Halotia branconii CENA392: one gene and its partners. The protein of the gene in region 1 interacts with the protein of each later gene in a pairwise test. Links are inferred from orthologs where the notes say so. Each region holds a gene or a part of one and is shown in the gene's direction. Other genes may lie near its edges.

Region 1 (8,567 bases):
ATTGGAAAAAATCAACGCTAGGGGAATCGTATAAACTAAGTGGCATTTGAGTCGGCGTAACTGTTCACCTCGGTCAATAAAAAGATATTCTGGTTGTGTCCGCCCAGATGCCACAGGGCGCATATCGACTCTATCTAAGTTATCTACGATTACAACCAGTCCTTTTTGACCTTTTAACTTGAGTTGTTCAACAGCCTTGTCTAATACCTCTTCATTAATAGCTTGCAAAATACTATTGGTACGTGGTTCTAGATATTGCCTTAACTGATTTCGTAACTGAGCGCTATCTTTAGTTTTAGCTGTAATTTTGGCAATACCCAAAGACAATTCTGCTTGTCCAGAAAGCTCAATGGGACTTTGCAAAAAATCCCCAATTTCTTTAAACAAATTAATAAAGTAACTTGGTTTTAGTTTGATGCCAATTGCTTCTAAACTGACACTAACTTGACGGGCTACACTCAACAAGATATCACTGACATCAATATCCGCCATATCTAGGTCTTGACTGGACTCAAAATAAACTACATGAAATCCTGCTACTTCCAGTTCTGCTTTGAGGCGTTGTAACTCTGTTGACTTTCCGCAGCCAATATGTCCCGTAAATAACTGACAGGTCGGCTCATCCGGAGAAATACGAGTGATAGTACGTTTTAATTCCTCAACAATCTTACAACCCCGGACATCAGCAAAATCGATGTAATACTGTTGATCCAGCACATTACCCATATTTAACGTGTAGCTAGGATTACATGCTTTGTAAAAGCGTGACAAATTCAGTGTATTGATCATGTAGATGCGTTGTTTGCCTTTTTATATACTTAAAATCCCCATTACTTGTATAGGTACATAATTAGCTTGCAATTGATCATATTGCAGATGACAACGCTCGATGCAAGATTGCCACAAGCAATAGTCAGTACCATAATAGAGATTTAATTGACCCTGATGGGTACAGTATATCCGTCTTTTTTACAGATGCTATTCAGCTTTTGATAATCTTTAAGCTTTTACTTGACTAAAAACTGCTTTATATGCATTAAATTATTTAGTAAAAAAAGCTACTATTTATTACTGTTCTTGATTTGTGTGGCTGCTAATAGAACAGTAATATGTATTAAATCTAGCCCTGTCTTCTTTGGATTCCTGACACCCCAGATGATGAATACTGTAAGGTGTTGTTACTAAAAGTAAAAAAAGTCTTGAGGGTAGCGGCTAACAGATGTTGACAAGGTTTACTGTAGTTAATCAGTTACTCTCAATCTACCGAAGAATAGAACCGCAAGCAAAAAGGGGTTTAAATGGCTGGCATAGTCTCAGTTTCCTATACAGATTTAGCCCAGCGCCGTCAAAAATTACGTCGCCGACGGCAGATGAAAATTCTTCAGGCTATTTGGCGAACCTTAGCCATTAGTGGCCTAGCTGGTGGTTTACTATGGGTGGCAATCCAACCAACATGGATACTCAATACTCCCAAGCAAATTGTGATGAAATCAGGGGATCAAGTGCTTTCACAAGAAGCGATTCAGTCATTTTTGACATTTCCCTATCCTCAGTCTTTATGGCGGATTGAACCGTCTGCGATCGCTGATTCTTTAGAGCAACAACCAACTATTGCCCAAGCAAGCGTCGCTCGTCGGCTGTTTCCTCCTGGATTAATCATTGAAATTCAAGAACGAGTACCTGTGGCGATCGCTCAACAGGCCAAATCATCAAATACTGATACTAACAATGAACAAGCATCTACGGGTTTACTAGACGCAAGTGGTGTTTGGATACCCTTAGAAAAATACAAATTAGTGAATCCCACCATCAAATTGCCGATTCTCAAAGTTATTGGAGCGCCAGCACAATATCGTTCCTACTGGAGTCAGCTTTATCTATCTTTGAGCCAAAGTTCTGTGAAAATCATGGAAATTGATTGCCAAGATCCAACGAATTTAATTTTAAAAACAGAACTAGGAAATGTCTATTTGGGTGCGCCAAGTCCTCAATTACCTGAACAAATCAAGGTACTTGCTCAAATGCGTCATTTATCTAAAAAGCTTAATCTCAATCAAATAGAGTATATTGATCTGAAAAATCCCGAATCCCCATTAGTACGGATGAACCAAAAAACACAGGAAACTGACCACCAAACTCCCTAGAAATATCCAAGATATTGAATTGAGCCAATTCTAGTAAATTAAGAAATTTTATGTTTACTAAATATATTGATTATTTTCACTTTTCTAATAACTCAGAACTGACGTACGGCTTACGACTTTACGTTATTCCGTTCGCTTTTAGCGTTCCCGCAGGGTATACAGCGAAGTAATCGCAAAGGCTCAGTTTTTCATTATGAATGCGTAATTCCTCTTTTGTTGCCTTCGGCAGAGAATAATCTGAAACGCCTATTTTTACGTCTTTTTTCAACAAAAGGATGTAAATGATCAAGCTGGGATGCGATCGCCTACATTTGTGATGATATCTGAGACTCAGGCTAGGAATAATATTTTTCTCTCCTCGTAGTAACAAAAGAGGGATAAGTCCTATAACTTTAAAAAATCAGTGTCAAATTTTAATTAATTTAGATGCAAAGATCCATCATCAGACTTCTTTTGAGATTACAAAGGCCTATAATTGTTACCCTGACATCTGGTCGAGGGGTGCAATATGTTAGACAATCGGATGATGGTGTTTGGTGTGAAAAATGCCTTGTGCCTACCAATCTTTAACCTAACCCAGCTGAGAAATGAGAAAAATGCGTGAGTTTTCCATTGCAGAACACTGGTGTAGACCCTTGGAGGGTGACTTCTTACAAGACGGACAGTTGCTGTTACAACTACCTATTAGTTGATCATACCACCGCAAATGTTCATAAAAAGAAGGTAGTTTTGATGAGATTTATCACTTTCATCAGTCTGACAAGATAGAATCTTATCCTAAATAAGCGTCTATTCAGGCACATCAAATAGCAAATCTATCAGGATGTTATATAACTGATAAGCATAGTCTCCTTGCCTTTGACTTTACAGTTAATTCAATAAAAGGCAAAATTTGTCTCTTAAGTTGCAATCATTTCTATGGTTAAATCTATCAACTATATGGCTAAGGCAGGTGGGATGGGCTATTACAGCGCATTTTTGCAAGACATGCTTTCTAAGCGCAATGTTATTTGTACTGCTATTAGATGTATATTTGATTTACTAGAATCAGCCGATAGTATTAATCATTTGGGGATAAAAAACTTGTATTATCAGTATTTTATTCTTCTAATGGTGAATAAAATATACAAAACTCATGTAATAAGTGTGATTGTTAATTTAAAAAAAACAAACACTGCTAGTTGTCAACGTAATCAACAATCTCAATCATCAACAGAATTATTAGGAGGGTATTGGGTATGTCAAAGGTATGCTGTGCCAAATTGGCAACATAGTAGTGAAAATATTCATATTTTGTGGAAGTTATACAGATCAATTTTTAGTAAATGTATGTATACTTCTCTAGAATTAGCTATGCAGATAACTACTTTCATGGCTTATCCTATAGCAAACTTTCGCACTTTCAATCTTGTTAAGGTTGGAAATAGTGATCTCAATAAAGAACAGTGCCATAGAGGCAGTGTCCAACTATCTATAGTTGACTCTTAGGTGAAGAATACCTGAGTAAAGTCGTTTATCTACCTTTCAAAATCCAATGACACTTGATAATAACCAAGAGCTTACCTATAAAAACTCCCAATCTGTGGGGCAGCCAGGATTTTCACTGGCATCTAACTCGAATAATCCCTTTAATCACTCTGGGCTTAATTTTGGACAAAACAACGATAGTAAAAGGATCACTACAGAAAATAGCAGAATTGGCGAAATTGTTCCAGGTCGAGTTGCCAACATCAAAGTAATCGGTGTAGGTGGTGGTGGTGGAAATGCGGTTAACCGCATGATTGAGTCTGATGTCTCCGGAGTAGAGTTTTGGTCAATTAATACTGATGCTCAAGCTTTAACTTTGGCAGGGGCCCCTAGTCGGTTGCAGATTGGACAAAAGCTAACACGAGGTTTAGGAGCAGGTGGTAATCCTGCCATTGGTCAAAAGGCAGCAGAGGAATCACGAGACGAAATTGCTACGGCTTTAGAAGGTGCTGATCTAGTATTTATCACGGCTGGCATGGGAGGTGGTACTGGAACAGGTGCTGCCGCCATTGTTGCAGAAGTAGCAAAAGAAATGGGCGCTCTTACTGTTGGCGTAGTGACTCGTCCATTTGTTTTTGAAGGTCGTCGTCGCACTAGTCAAGCAGAGCAAGGTGTTGAAGGGCTAAAAAGTAGGGTAGATACATTGATTATCATCCCCAACAACAAGCTGCTGGAAGTGATTCCTGAGCAAACTCCTGTGCAAGAAGCTTTTCGCTATGCAGATGATGTACTACGTCAAGGGGTACAGGGAATTTCAGATATCATTACGATTCCCGGTTTAGTAAACGTTGACTTTGCTGATGTCCGAGCTGTGATGGCCGATGCGGGATCAGCATTGATGGGTATAGGTGTTAGTTCGGGCAAATCAAGAGCTAGAGAAGCAGCAATTGCTGCTATTTCATCACCATTACTTGAGTGTTCTATTGAAGGAGCTAGAGGAGTTGTCTTTAATATTACTGGTGGTAGTGACCTTACCCTACATGAAGTGAATGCTGCCGCAGAAGCAATATATGAAGTAGTTGATCCCAATGCCAATATTATTTTTGGAGCAGTGATTGATGACAGGCTACAAGGTGAGGTAAGAATTACAGTCATTGCCACTGGGTTTACAGGCGAAGTGCAAACAGCGCCACAACAAAACGTCGTTAACGCCAGGGTAACAACCCCGACAAAGCGGCCAACACCAACACCACAGACACCAGCAGTTAATCCCCCAACACCAGTTGCAGAACCCAAAGAAAAGACTGGATTAGATATTCCAGATTTTCTTCGTAATCGGCGTACACCACCACGCAATTAATTGATTTTGGATTTTAAATTTTTAGATGAAATTTGCAGTCTCTTGTTTGGCTGAGTACTGGATAAAGTCTTTTATTTCTAGACTTTTATAGAGAGGGGTAAGCAATCCTGTTGTGATCCCCAATGCAGCCAATGAATTGATAACTAAAATTGTCAATATTACCCAGTTATTAAATAAGATTGGGCAAGAGTCTGTCAACTCATAAAAAATAGCCAAAAATAGTATTTTTTGAAAAAAGATTTAAGTAAGTCGGTGAAATAAAATCAAACTATGTGAATAAAAGTAAATAAGGCTCAAACTCTTTCTCCCGCCGCCTTTGGTTACTGAGCGACTTATAATGAGCGTCCTTCGACTTTGCTCAACAACTGTAGTCGAAGTAAGCCGAAGTGCTGCCCCCTGCTTTATTCTAATAGGAAGCGGCTTTATTCCTACTTTTAGGCAAATTGAAGGCTAATTAGCTTTAGACAAGCTGTTATACCATTTCACGAAATTATTGATACAAATTACTTTTCTTACTCCCCCTGCCTTTGGTCACTGAGTTTCGACACTTCGACAGGCTTAGTGCGGCGCTGCGCGGCAGTTGAGCGTAGCCGAAACTTAACTACCGCGTAGCCGAAGTGCTGCTTCCCCTGCTTCACGGCAGTTGCTCTTGGGGGGAACCACGCCACTTGCTCCACTTGGTGAGGCAGCCCGCAGAAAGTTGTTCCAACAAAGAGGAGCCAGCGCGGTCATGGGGGTTTCCATGCCACTTGCGGGACTCGGGGGGAACCCCCGCAACGCAGTGGCTCCCCAGGAGCGACTGGCGTTGGACTGCCGTTAGCGTAGCGATAGCAAGCTTGCGAGCGTCACCCAAAGGGGAGACCCCAAGACCGCACTGCTTCCCCTGCTTGCCCAAATGTATCAACTTTAAAGTTAAACGATATTATGGGGAGGCACTGCTTTAGGCGAGCAATGCCCAATTTATAGCAAATAGCATGGAAAGCCACTCTAGCCTCTCACTCCATTTAGGAAAACCCCAGACGTTCGCAGACTCGCTCTAAGCGTAGTCCTGCAAAGAAGCAAGCTACGCATAGCCTCTTGTAGAGAAGGCTTTACGCTAATGGCTCCCTTTGTGAAAAGACAGTACTGGCTCACCATTGACTTTTGATTCTTGACTAAGAAGTTGGTTCTCTATTCTGTATGTCAACCGAGTTTTTTGCTATTAGGCGATACAGAAGGTTCACGATGTGTTGTCCGCAGTTTAGGCTTGGGAGTACCTCGTCTTTCTTCTTCACCACCGTTACTGTCTGATTTAGTCCAAGAGGAACGGCTGCGTTCACCAGAAGAATCACGACGTTTATTGAGCTTGGGTTTGGGTACGGGTACGTTGTCTTCTTGGGGATCTACGCCTGATTGCAACCAAGCAGGACGAGTTTCATCGTAAGCGATTTGCAATGCCGCCGCAGCGATCGCATGAGCATCGTATTTTTCAATCAATTCGCTAACTATTGGCAAGAATGAAGCTAGGCGTTCGCCAGTTAAGGCTTCTCCTACTTGTTCTTGCAATTTATTGATGTGTCTGGCTTCAATTTGCGCCCGTGTAGGAATTGATAGCAATTGCCAACTTTGGCGATTATGGCGCTCAAATGCCTGTTGTTTGCGTCGCTCAAAAGGCTGAACTAAAGAAATAGCCGTTCCTTCTTTACCAGCTCGACCAGTACGACCAATCCGATGGACATAGGTTTCTACGCTATCAGGTAAGTCGTAGTTGATCACATGGGATAATTGATCGACATCTAACCCCCGTGCGGCAATATCTGTGGCTACCACCCAGCGCACTTGACGATTGCGGAATCTACCTAATAAGCGTTCTCGTGCTTGTTGCGACAAGTCACCGTGATATTCGTCAACACTATGACCAGCAGCTTGTAATTGATTGGTGAGTTCTGCGGCTGTGCGTCTGGTACGCACAAAGATTAAAGCTGTTTCTGGATCTTCCATTTCCAGAATCGGCTGTAAAGCTTTGGCTTTTGTCCAGTGACGGGGGATGAGATAAGCTACTTGATTGATTTTGTTGGGAGCAGCTTTTGGTTGTTCGACGGTGACTATCGCAGGCGATCGCAAAAATTTGTTCACCAACATGCGAATCGATGGCGGCATGGTGGCTGAGAACAAAGCTGTTTGGCGATCTGTAGGTGCTTGAGAAAGAATCTTAATCACATCATCGATAAAACCCATGCTCAACATTTCATCGGCTTCATCTAAGACAAACCATTTCACTTGATCGAGCTTGAGACAGCCCCGGTCTAGTAAATCTATCATCCGTCCTGGAGTACCCACAACCATGTGAACGCCACGTTTGAGTTGTGACATTTGGCGGTCAATCGATTGTCCACCATAAATTGCTAGCACTCGCAATCCATCGTTACCCATGAACTGAGCAACGGCATCGTGAACTTGAATTGCTAACTCACGAGTTGGGGTCAAGACCAACGCTTGTACTGCTCTTTGGTTAACATCTAACCGTTCTAAAATTGGCAGGGTAAATGCTGCTGTTTTACCTGTTCCTGTTTGGGATTGACCGACTACATCTCGACCTGCTAACAATTGGGGAATAGCTTGGGCTTGAATATTAGTAGGTGCGGTAAAGCCGATTGTTTCTAATAACTCTACACGTTCTTGTGAAATGCCTAATTCTGGAAACGAAAGATTCATCAAATCTCCTAGGTTTAGTTTTTATTTTTAGATGAGTCATTAGTCATCTAAATTTGACAAATGACAATTTAGTTATTGACAACTTGACCGTATAGGTCATATATATCAGCGCCGTGGATCGCTACTGGCACGATGGTTCCTAACTTCGCCTGACCTTCGATATAAATTTGACCATCGACTTCTGGGGAAAATCTACCTGAACGACCAATTAATTTCCCACTTTCAGGATTTTCTTGCTCTATCAGGACATCAACAATCTTGCCTATTTCCTGCTGATTTTTTCTTTGCGAAATTGGCTGCTGGAGTTCCATAACTCTGTGCCGACGCTGCTCCATCACTTGTTGTGGCAACTGATTAGGTAGCTTATAGGCAGGGGTTTCCTGTTCTGGTGAAAAGGTGAAAACACCAACATGGTCAAATTCATGCCGCTGCACAAACTCTAGTAGATGCTCAAAATGCTCTTGAGTTTCTCCGGGGAAACCAACTATAAATGTTGTCCGCAATACTGCCGTTGGTAGCGCTGTTTTGATGCGATCAATAATCTCATTGTTCACACGTCCTTGCCAAGGACGGTTCATATTGCGGAGAATCTCTGGATGAGAATGTTGCAGAGGCAAATCCAGGTAAGGTAAGACGTTAGGTGTTTCTTTGAACGCTGTAATCACATCCAAAGTTAATCCGGTGGGATAAGCATAATGTACTCGAATCCAAGGTACATCCACCTTTGCCAAGGCGCGAAGCAGTTCGGCTAACTTTGGCTTACCGTAAATATCCAAACCGTAATTAGTTGTGATTTGGGAAATGAGAATAATCTCTTGTACCCCTTGGGAGGCTAGCTGCTTGGCTTCGGCAACTATAGATTCAATAGTACGCGATCGCTGGTTTCCTCGTAGATAAGGAAT
Region 2 (3,728 bases), 2.2 Mb from region 1 along the record:
GTTATACCGTGCTGAAACTGCCAAGTTAGATAATCAAAATACTTCCACGCCTGTAATCGGAGGTGAACAGCAAGTTGAAGCATCGGTGACGCTGCAAATTAGTTACTAATCAAGAGTCAGTTGTCAGTTGTCAGTAGCAAACGAAAAATAACGAACAACTGACTACTTGGTGTTTTATGGCAGAATATAAAGCTTTGTGCTGCAAACACAAGGCTTTATCAAAAATTTGGTCTTGGTGGTCTCACTCTTGATGTGATTGCGGTCTGCGTATTACATTAGGCAGCTGTTCTGGAGAGTCTAGCTTGATTCCATTTGCTTCAACTCGGTTAGCTAAAGCATTGATGGCATTTTGATCGTCTCGGTGTTGCAGAACGTAGGTTCGTAGTTGCTTTGTAGTCATCGCCTCATAATTCGGGCTGGTCATAACTTAATTTTCCTTGCTTATTAATAATAATTACTGACTCTTCACCCGCAATAACTACTATTCTCGCGTCTCTATAATCAAGCGTTACAAGATAAATCGGCAAGTACATTTTTGTTAACCAGCAACAAGCTATGTAAACAGTCCTTAACTGTTGTGGCGTTGGTTTAATCTGTTTATTCTTTTATTTTCACCTCATAGTTGACAGTTAAACAATTAAAAATGATCTGAGGACATATCTGCCATCCCGCCATCTCCATCTTGCTTTGAACCCAATAACTGTAATTGGTCTACTAAAATAACTGGTGAAGAACGGTTGGCTCCGGTTTGGCGATCGCTCCAGGTATCTAACTTCAAAGAACCTTTAACGGCAATTTGTTTGCCTTTACGTACATAGTTACCAGCCACTTCTGCCGTTTTGCCCCATAGTTCCAAATTGAACCAGTCGGTATGTTCTCCCTCTTTAGTACGTCGATTCACGGCCAATGTCAATCTACACTTAACACTACCAGACTCGAAATATTTAATATCTGGGTCGCCGCCGACACGACCAATGAGAGTGACAATATTGATGCTCATCTGAGTTACCTTTTAGTACATACGTACTTACTTGTCTTGATTTTCATCATAGCGAATTGTGAACCTATTGAAAATGTGTTAAAAACTGAACAACCTAATCGGGTATAAAAAGATAGAAAATGACAGAGGTAAACTGAAAAACTGTACGGATATACTGAAGTAGCCAAAGAAGATTAAAAACGTAGAGACCTGAGACCTAGCAAGAACTGCTATAAGTTTAAAAAACCGCCTAACTGGCTGGACTCAGGCTAAAAAACGTAATAAAATCCAGCACAATTAACTCTCATAGTTGTAGTCAAAAAATATCGCAAATAAGGGGCGTAGAGACGCGTGGGTCTTTTTCGGAACTTTCGCTCATCGTGGGATATGGGTATCGACCTCGGTACAGCCAATACCCTTGTTTATGTATCTGGTAAAGGTATTGTACTCCAAGAGCCTTCTGTAGTTGCTATCGATCAAAATGAGAAAGTAGCACTGGCTGTGGGAGAAGAAGCCAAAAAAATGCTTGGTCGCACACCTGATAATGTAATTGCCCTCCGCCCCTTGCGCGATGGTGTAATTGCTGACTTCGATACAGCCGAGTTGATGCTGAAAAGCTTTATCCATCGTGTAAATGAGGGTAGATCTTTAGTTTTACCCCGAATTGTCATTGGCATTCCCAGTGGTGTTACAGGGGTAGAAAGGCGAGCTGTGATGGATGCAGCAGGTCAAGCTGGGGCTAGAGAAGTGTGTTTAATTGATGAGCCTGTAGCAGCGGCAATTGGAGCAGGTCTACCAGTTATTGAACCAACTGGTAACATGATTATCGATATTGGTGGAGGTACAACAGAAGTTGCAGTACTGAGTCTCCAAGGTACTGTGCTAAGTGAGTCAGTACGGGTTGCGGGAGATGAACTTACAGATTCGATTATCCAGTATATGAAGAAAGTTCATAACTTGGTAATTGGGGAACGGACTGCGGAAGATATCAAAATTCGCCTTGGCTCTGCTTATCCTAGCAATGATGATGGAGATCTGATGATGGAAGTTCGAGGTTTACACTTGCTTTCTGGTCTTCCAAGAACCGTTACTATTAAAGGGCCAGAAATTCGTGAAAGTATGTTGGAACCGTTATCAGTCATCATCGAAGCTGTGAAACGGACATTGGAACGCACTCCTCCGGAACTGGCATCTGACATTATTGATAGAGGCATTATGCTGGCTGGTGGTGGTGCTTTGCTTAAAGGCATAGATACCCTGATTAGCCATGAGACGGGAATTGTCACACACATTGCTGCTGATCCTCTTAGTTGTGTTGTGCTGGGAACAGGTCGTGTGTTAGAAAACTTTAAACAGCTAGAACGAGTTATCAGCTGGCGTTCTCGCAATATGTAGAAAAAAATATGAGATATTGGGTTCTATTTGCCTATTATTTGGGTTCTATATAAACAGAATCCAATATCTTCTGAAATTATATAAATAGGTATAGATGGTTACTTTACGTCGTTGGTGGGATCGCAAAGGATTACAAATTGGGTTACTCGCTTTAATACTAGGTAGTACTTGGATACTGCGACAAACCCAAGGGCAACTGCTGATGGAAGTTTACCAAGTAATGACCCGTCCATTACAAATGTTGCAGACAGGACCAAGTCCAGAAGAACGTCTCAAAGATGCTCGGTTTTTAGAGTTGCAAACACGCATAGCAGATCTGGAAAGTCAAAATAAAAAGCTCCAAGATTTATTAGGCTATGTTGAAAAACAGCCACTCTCAGCGCGCCCAATTCCAGGACGGGTAGTGGGACGCAGTGCTGACCATTGGTGGCAACAAGTGACTATCAATCGTGGCTCTAATATGGGTATTCAAGAAGGCTTCGTGGTCAAGGCTGATGGTGGATTAGTAGGTTTGGTAGAGAGTGTAACTCCTAATACTAGCCGCGTTCTATTAATTAGTGACCTCAAAAGTCAAGTAGGTGTAACCATTAGCCGCACCTCAGCCAAGGGAGTTTTGCGAGGAGATTCTTCTGCAGAAGCTGTACTGGAATTTTATGAAAAAGTTCCCAATGTCAAAGTAGGAGATTTAGTTTCTACATCTACTTATAGTCAGAAATTTCCAGCCGGCTTGGCAGTAGGACGGGTAAAGTCCTTAGATTTAAAGAAACTCCCGGTATCGGTGGCAAAAGTTGACCTTTTCCCGCCTATAAGGTCGCTAGATTGGGTGGCTATATATCCAAAGCCGACAAATCAAGAAATGGAAAAGCAAGAATCACCAAACCAGGAAATTCAAAAGTCTAATTAGATTCTCAAAAATATTGCAAAACAATGAAGATGCCTTCATTTAGTGGCAGCAGTCAGAAAAAGCCACAGTCGTCAAAGCGAAAATTTAAATTCCCTAACAAGCCTCTATCTCATTGGCATCCTGGTATGCGCCAGTTACTAGATTGGACGGTGACGGTTGGATCAGTAATGTTATGCATAATATTATTACCAACTCGCCTTCCCGGTATGGAATTACTAGGAATTGGCCCAAATTGGCTATTAATTTGGGTGGTAGCTTGGAGTGTTAAGCGTACAGTTTTAGAAGGATTACTCGCAGGTATAGTTTTGGGAATGCTTCAAGATGCGATGACATCTTATAACCCAACTCATGCCATAACCCTAGGACTGGTAGGACTTTTAACTGGTCTGACTCAGAAGCAGCGTTTTATTCAAGAAGATTTTATTTCTATTGCCTTGATTGTCTTTGTCA
Region 3 (3,645 bases), 5.0 Mb from region 1 along the record:
ATCCCCCATACTCGCTCGATGGGATTATATTTGCTGTGATAGGGTGGATAGTAGGCTAAACGTATATTCAGTTGATATTCATGAACAAACTCAACGATACGTTTCATAAACTGGGTACGTCTAGAATTATTATCTGTCCCATTATCCTGGTTAATAATCAGGGTTTTTATTGAGGAAAATCGCCAACTCTCACTCTTCCAAAAATCTTCTAGAACGTCTACAATAAAATCACTCGTTACATTAGACTCTGTAAAGTATAAAAATAGTTCGTCTAATTCTGGAAGGAAGATGCCGTAAGGAGTTACGGTAGTTTTTGGATGAAAATTATGGTCTTCTGTTTCTGTGACAACTCGGTTTTTACCTCCTCTGTCAAAGTAGCCAATATCTACACGGGCTTTGGCATCCAGACTGAGACGTAAGATACTTGGATCATCCAGGGCGGATTGATTAACTATTGCTAATTGTTCAAAGATTGCGTCTGTTTCTGGAATTTTTTTTGAGGTAAAACTTTTGCTACTCGCTTGAGTCTATAACCTAAATCATTCAATTTAACTCTCATTGTTTCTTCAGTAGGTAACTGTTCATCCGTATAACCAAATTTATCAATTAATAGCTTTCTGACCTGACTAGCAGTTAGGCGTGTATACAGCCTTTGGCTTTTAAAACTTGGATCTGTTTGGCTTTGGAAATCAACTAATTTTTTGATATCTTCTAACAGGTTTGGTAAATGCTCTTCTACTTTCCATCTACCCCTAGCTGAATAATTATCTATACAACTAATCCCACTGGTTAGTTCTTTAATTCCTTTACGAATAGTATTTCTATCCCAGCCCAATTCTTTTTGAGCCAGTAATTGTCCTCCGTAACCTAATTCCATGACAATTTGTGCTTGAAAACGCCGCCTTGCTGCACCTTTGAGTTGGTTTGCTGTTTCCTTGAATACTTTTTTGACTGAATCAGTTAATTCGAGCAACACTCCTGTCCACCCACAAAATTCCCTCCAAATTGAATTTACTACGAATAGGGGGGAAGGAGAAGCAGCCTGCGGCTGCTTCTCCTTCCCCCCTTAGAATGATTATCATTATTATAATTGGTCATTTTATTCCTTGGAAGTCCCCTAGTACAGGTCGGCAAAAGTAAAAAATAAAAACCGCTATATTTTAATCAGCAACCTAGGCTCTCAATTCTAATCTAGAGCAAGAAGCTATAGGATAGAGATTCAACGTCAACTTTTGATTTCTTGATTCCTTATGTCTGTTACGCCTCTTGTTTCTCAGGTTGACTCAGTTAAATTACACGAAATTCCTCCCTTGCTAGGTGCTTCTCTGGCTGAACTAACTGCATGGGTACAGCAGCAAGGACAACCCGCTTATAGAGGAAAACAACTACATGAGTGGATTTATCAAAAGCAAGTGCGATCGCTAGCTGATATTTCTGTCTTTCCTAAGCAATGGCGGGCGGAAGCAACAGAAATACCCATCGGTCGCTCAACCATCCATCACCGTGCTGTAGCTGCCGATGCTACTGTTAAATATCTTCTAAAACTTGCAGATAATCAAATCATTGAAACCGTTGGTATTCCCACAGATAAGCGTTTAACAGTATGTGTTTCTACTCAGGTAGGTTGTCCAATGGCGTGTGATTTTTGCGCCACAGGTAAAGGAGGTTACAAACGCAACCTTAAAAGGTATGAAATTGTTGATCAAGTCTTAACTGTACAAGAAGATTTTCAACAACGGGTGAGCAATGTGGTATTTATGGGTATGGGTGAACCATTACTAAATACTGAGAATGTTTTAGCAGCTTTAAAATCTTTAAATCAAGATGTTGGCATAGGAGCGCGATCGCTAACTGTTTCTACAGTTGGGATACGCGATCGCATCCGTGAATTTGCTCAACATAATTTACAAATTACTCTTGCTGTTAGTCTCCACGCACCTAATCAAGCATTGCGGAAACAACTTATCCCTAGCGCCCGTTCTTATCCTTTAGAAGATTTGTTAGCTGAATGTCGGGAATATGTAGAAATAACCGGGCGGCGTGTAACTTTTGAATATATCCTCCTTGCTGGGGTGAACGATTTGCCAGAACACGCACTGCAACTGGCAAAATGTCTACGAGGATTCCAAAGTCATGTGAATTTGATTCCCTACAACCCCATTGCAGAAGTTGATTATAAACGCCCCAACCGCGATCGTATTCAAGCTTTTGTTCAAGTTCTTAAACAACAACAAATTGCTGTGAGCGTTCGCTATTCTCGTGGGTTAGAAGCTGATGCTGCGTGTGGACAACTACGTACAAGTAAAGGAAATCATAATTCCTAACTTTATCTTTTTGCCAGAATACCTGGGGCATAAGCCTCAATAACTTTACCAGTACGGGTACAACTGATCATTAAGTAGTCACAAGTCGGGCATTGTGTGCGAGTTAATTGACTATCAGAAATATAGTGACGCTCTGCATCACTGCCGCAATTTGGGCAGTGAATTTTTTGTATTGTATGCATTTTTTTACCCCTGGTGTGTGTAACTATTTTTGGTTGGAAAACCGTAATTTAACTCAGAAAATATTTTGAGTTGACCTAAAGTAACAAATAGCCAAGATATCAGCTAATTATTTTAAACAAGAATTTAGATTTGAAAAAAATTGAGTTCTTTGCACATTATCTTAAAATCTAGGTGATTTTACCATCCTGCTTTAGATACATAAATTAGTTTTCTGGTAAACTACTGTTTAGAGAAGGAGTGATCCCTATGATTAATGCCTTGAGAGAGACTTATTTGTAGTCATTTCAGACAAATGCAAAATAAGCCGTTCTTGTATTCAAAAATTAAAAGCCGGAAATTACTGTATCCTTAGCTACAAAATATCTCTCTTAAGATTCAGTTAAGATTTGGATGGCGATATAACGCGAGTTAGAGGAACCTATCTGCGACTTCTCTTTGAGTCTAAGATAGACTTATATGAAGATTTTTTGTAGTATCAACCCATAACTGTTAGTTAATAAGCAACAAATAACGAACGCCGCAACTTTAACCCTTAGCTGCTTGTCAGTGATTTCTGAAACTTCAGCTAGTTGTGCAGGTGTAGCTTGACGAAATATAGTCAACTAAGCAAAAATGCCCGAAAAGCTGTTTTTAGCGATGATATCCTAATCCTGGAATTTTATTTAAACGCGATCGCATCGATAGTAAGTATTTAGCTTGATTATTTTTATAAAAAAATATTTTGAATTATCTGAAAAATAATCAAAGTTGCAAATAACTAATATTTAAAATAGTTAGATTTTGTTATAATATAATGCTCACTTCTTTAAACAAAATTTTACTAATTTTTATGGAGGAATTAAGATTAAAGTTTGCTGATTTATTTGCTGGTATTGGAGGTTTTAGATTAGCTTTTGAAAAAGCTGACTATGAATGTGTATTTTCTTGCGAGATTGATCAGGCGTGTCAAGAGGTTTACTTAAATAATTTTGGAGACAAGCCTAAATCTGATATCAGAAAAATTGATTTAAAAACTTTACCTTATTTTGATGTTTTAACGGCTGGTTTTCCTTGTCAACCTTTTAGTATTTGCGGACGAAGAAAAGGTTTTCATGACACTAGAGGTACTTTATTTTTTCATATTTGCGAAATTATTGAG

Evidence for each region.
Region 2: the proteins of ftsZ (region 1) and QI031_RS10310 interact in binary tests that used the Escherichia coli proteins (3 or more experiments, as listed by UniProt). The link is inferred for Halotia branconii CENA392 from one-to-one orthologs.
Region 3: the proteins of ftsZ (region 1) and rlmN interact in binary tests that used the Escherichia coli proteins (3 or more experiments, as listed by UniProt). The link is inferred for Halotia branconii CENA392 from one-to-one orthologs.

Annotation. Positions count from the first base shown.
Region 1 is NZ_CP124543.1:122,310-130,876, reverse strand. The notes cover bases 2,842-5,824. They hold ftsZ (cell division protein FtsZ), read left to right. Parts: upstream 2,842-3,678; coding sequence 3,679-4,971; downstream 4,972-5,824. Other genes in these bases: QI031_RS00630 (hypothetical protein), read right to left, coding at 5,569-5,703; QI031_RS00640 (hypothetical protein), read left to right, coding at 3,063-3,632. Also shown: QI031_RS00650 (P-loop NTPase fold protein), read right to left, coding at 1-789; QI031_RS00645 (cell division protein FtsQ/DivIB), read left to right, coding at 1,299-2,144; QI031_RS00625 (DEAD/DEAH box helicase), read right to left, coding at 6,154-7,665; 30S ribosomal protein S12 methylthiotransferase RimO, read right to left, coding at 7,734-8,567. UniProt on the Escherichia coli protein: Essential cell division protein that forms a contractile ring structure (Z ring) at the future cell division site. The regulation of the ring assembly controls the timing and the location of cell division.
Region 2 is NZ_CP124543.1:2,337,746-2,341,473, forward strand. Bases 453-3,370 are described here. They hold QI031_RS10310 (rod shape-determining protein), read left to right. Parts: upstream 453-1,366; coding sequence 1,367-2,374; downstream 2,375-3,370. Other genes in these bases: QI031_RS31710 (DUF6888 family protein), read right to left, coding at 453-593; QI031_RS10305 (single-stranded DNA-binding protein), read right to left, coding at 638-1,000; mreC (rod shape-determining protein MreC), read left to right, coding at 2,469-3,278; mreD (rod shape-determining protein MreD), read left to right, coding at 3,302-3,370. In the rest of the region: QI031_RS10295 (SIMPL domain-containing protein), read left to right, coding at 1-109; QI031_RS10300 (DUF6887 family protein), read right to left, coding at 242-424; more of QI031_RS31710, read right to left, coding at 405-452; more of mreD, read left to right, coding at 3,371-3,728. UniProt on the Escherichia coli protein: Forms membrane-associated dynamic filaments that are essential for cell shape determination. Acts by regulating cell wall synthesis and cell elongation, and thus cell shape.
Region 3 is NZ_CP124543.1:5,137,236-5,140,880, reverse strand. Bases 453-3,287 are described here. They hold rlmN (dual-specificity RNA methyltransferase RlmN), read left to right. Parts: upstream 453-1,250; coding sequence 1,251-2,324; downstream 2,325-3,287. Other genes in these bases: QI031_RS22510 (replication restart DNA helicase PriA), read right to left, coding at 2,327-2,506. In the rest of the region: QI031_RS22505 (DNA cytosine methyltransferase), read left to right, coding at 3,301-3,645.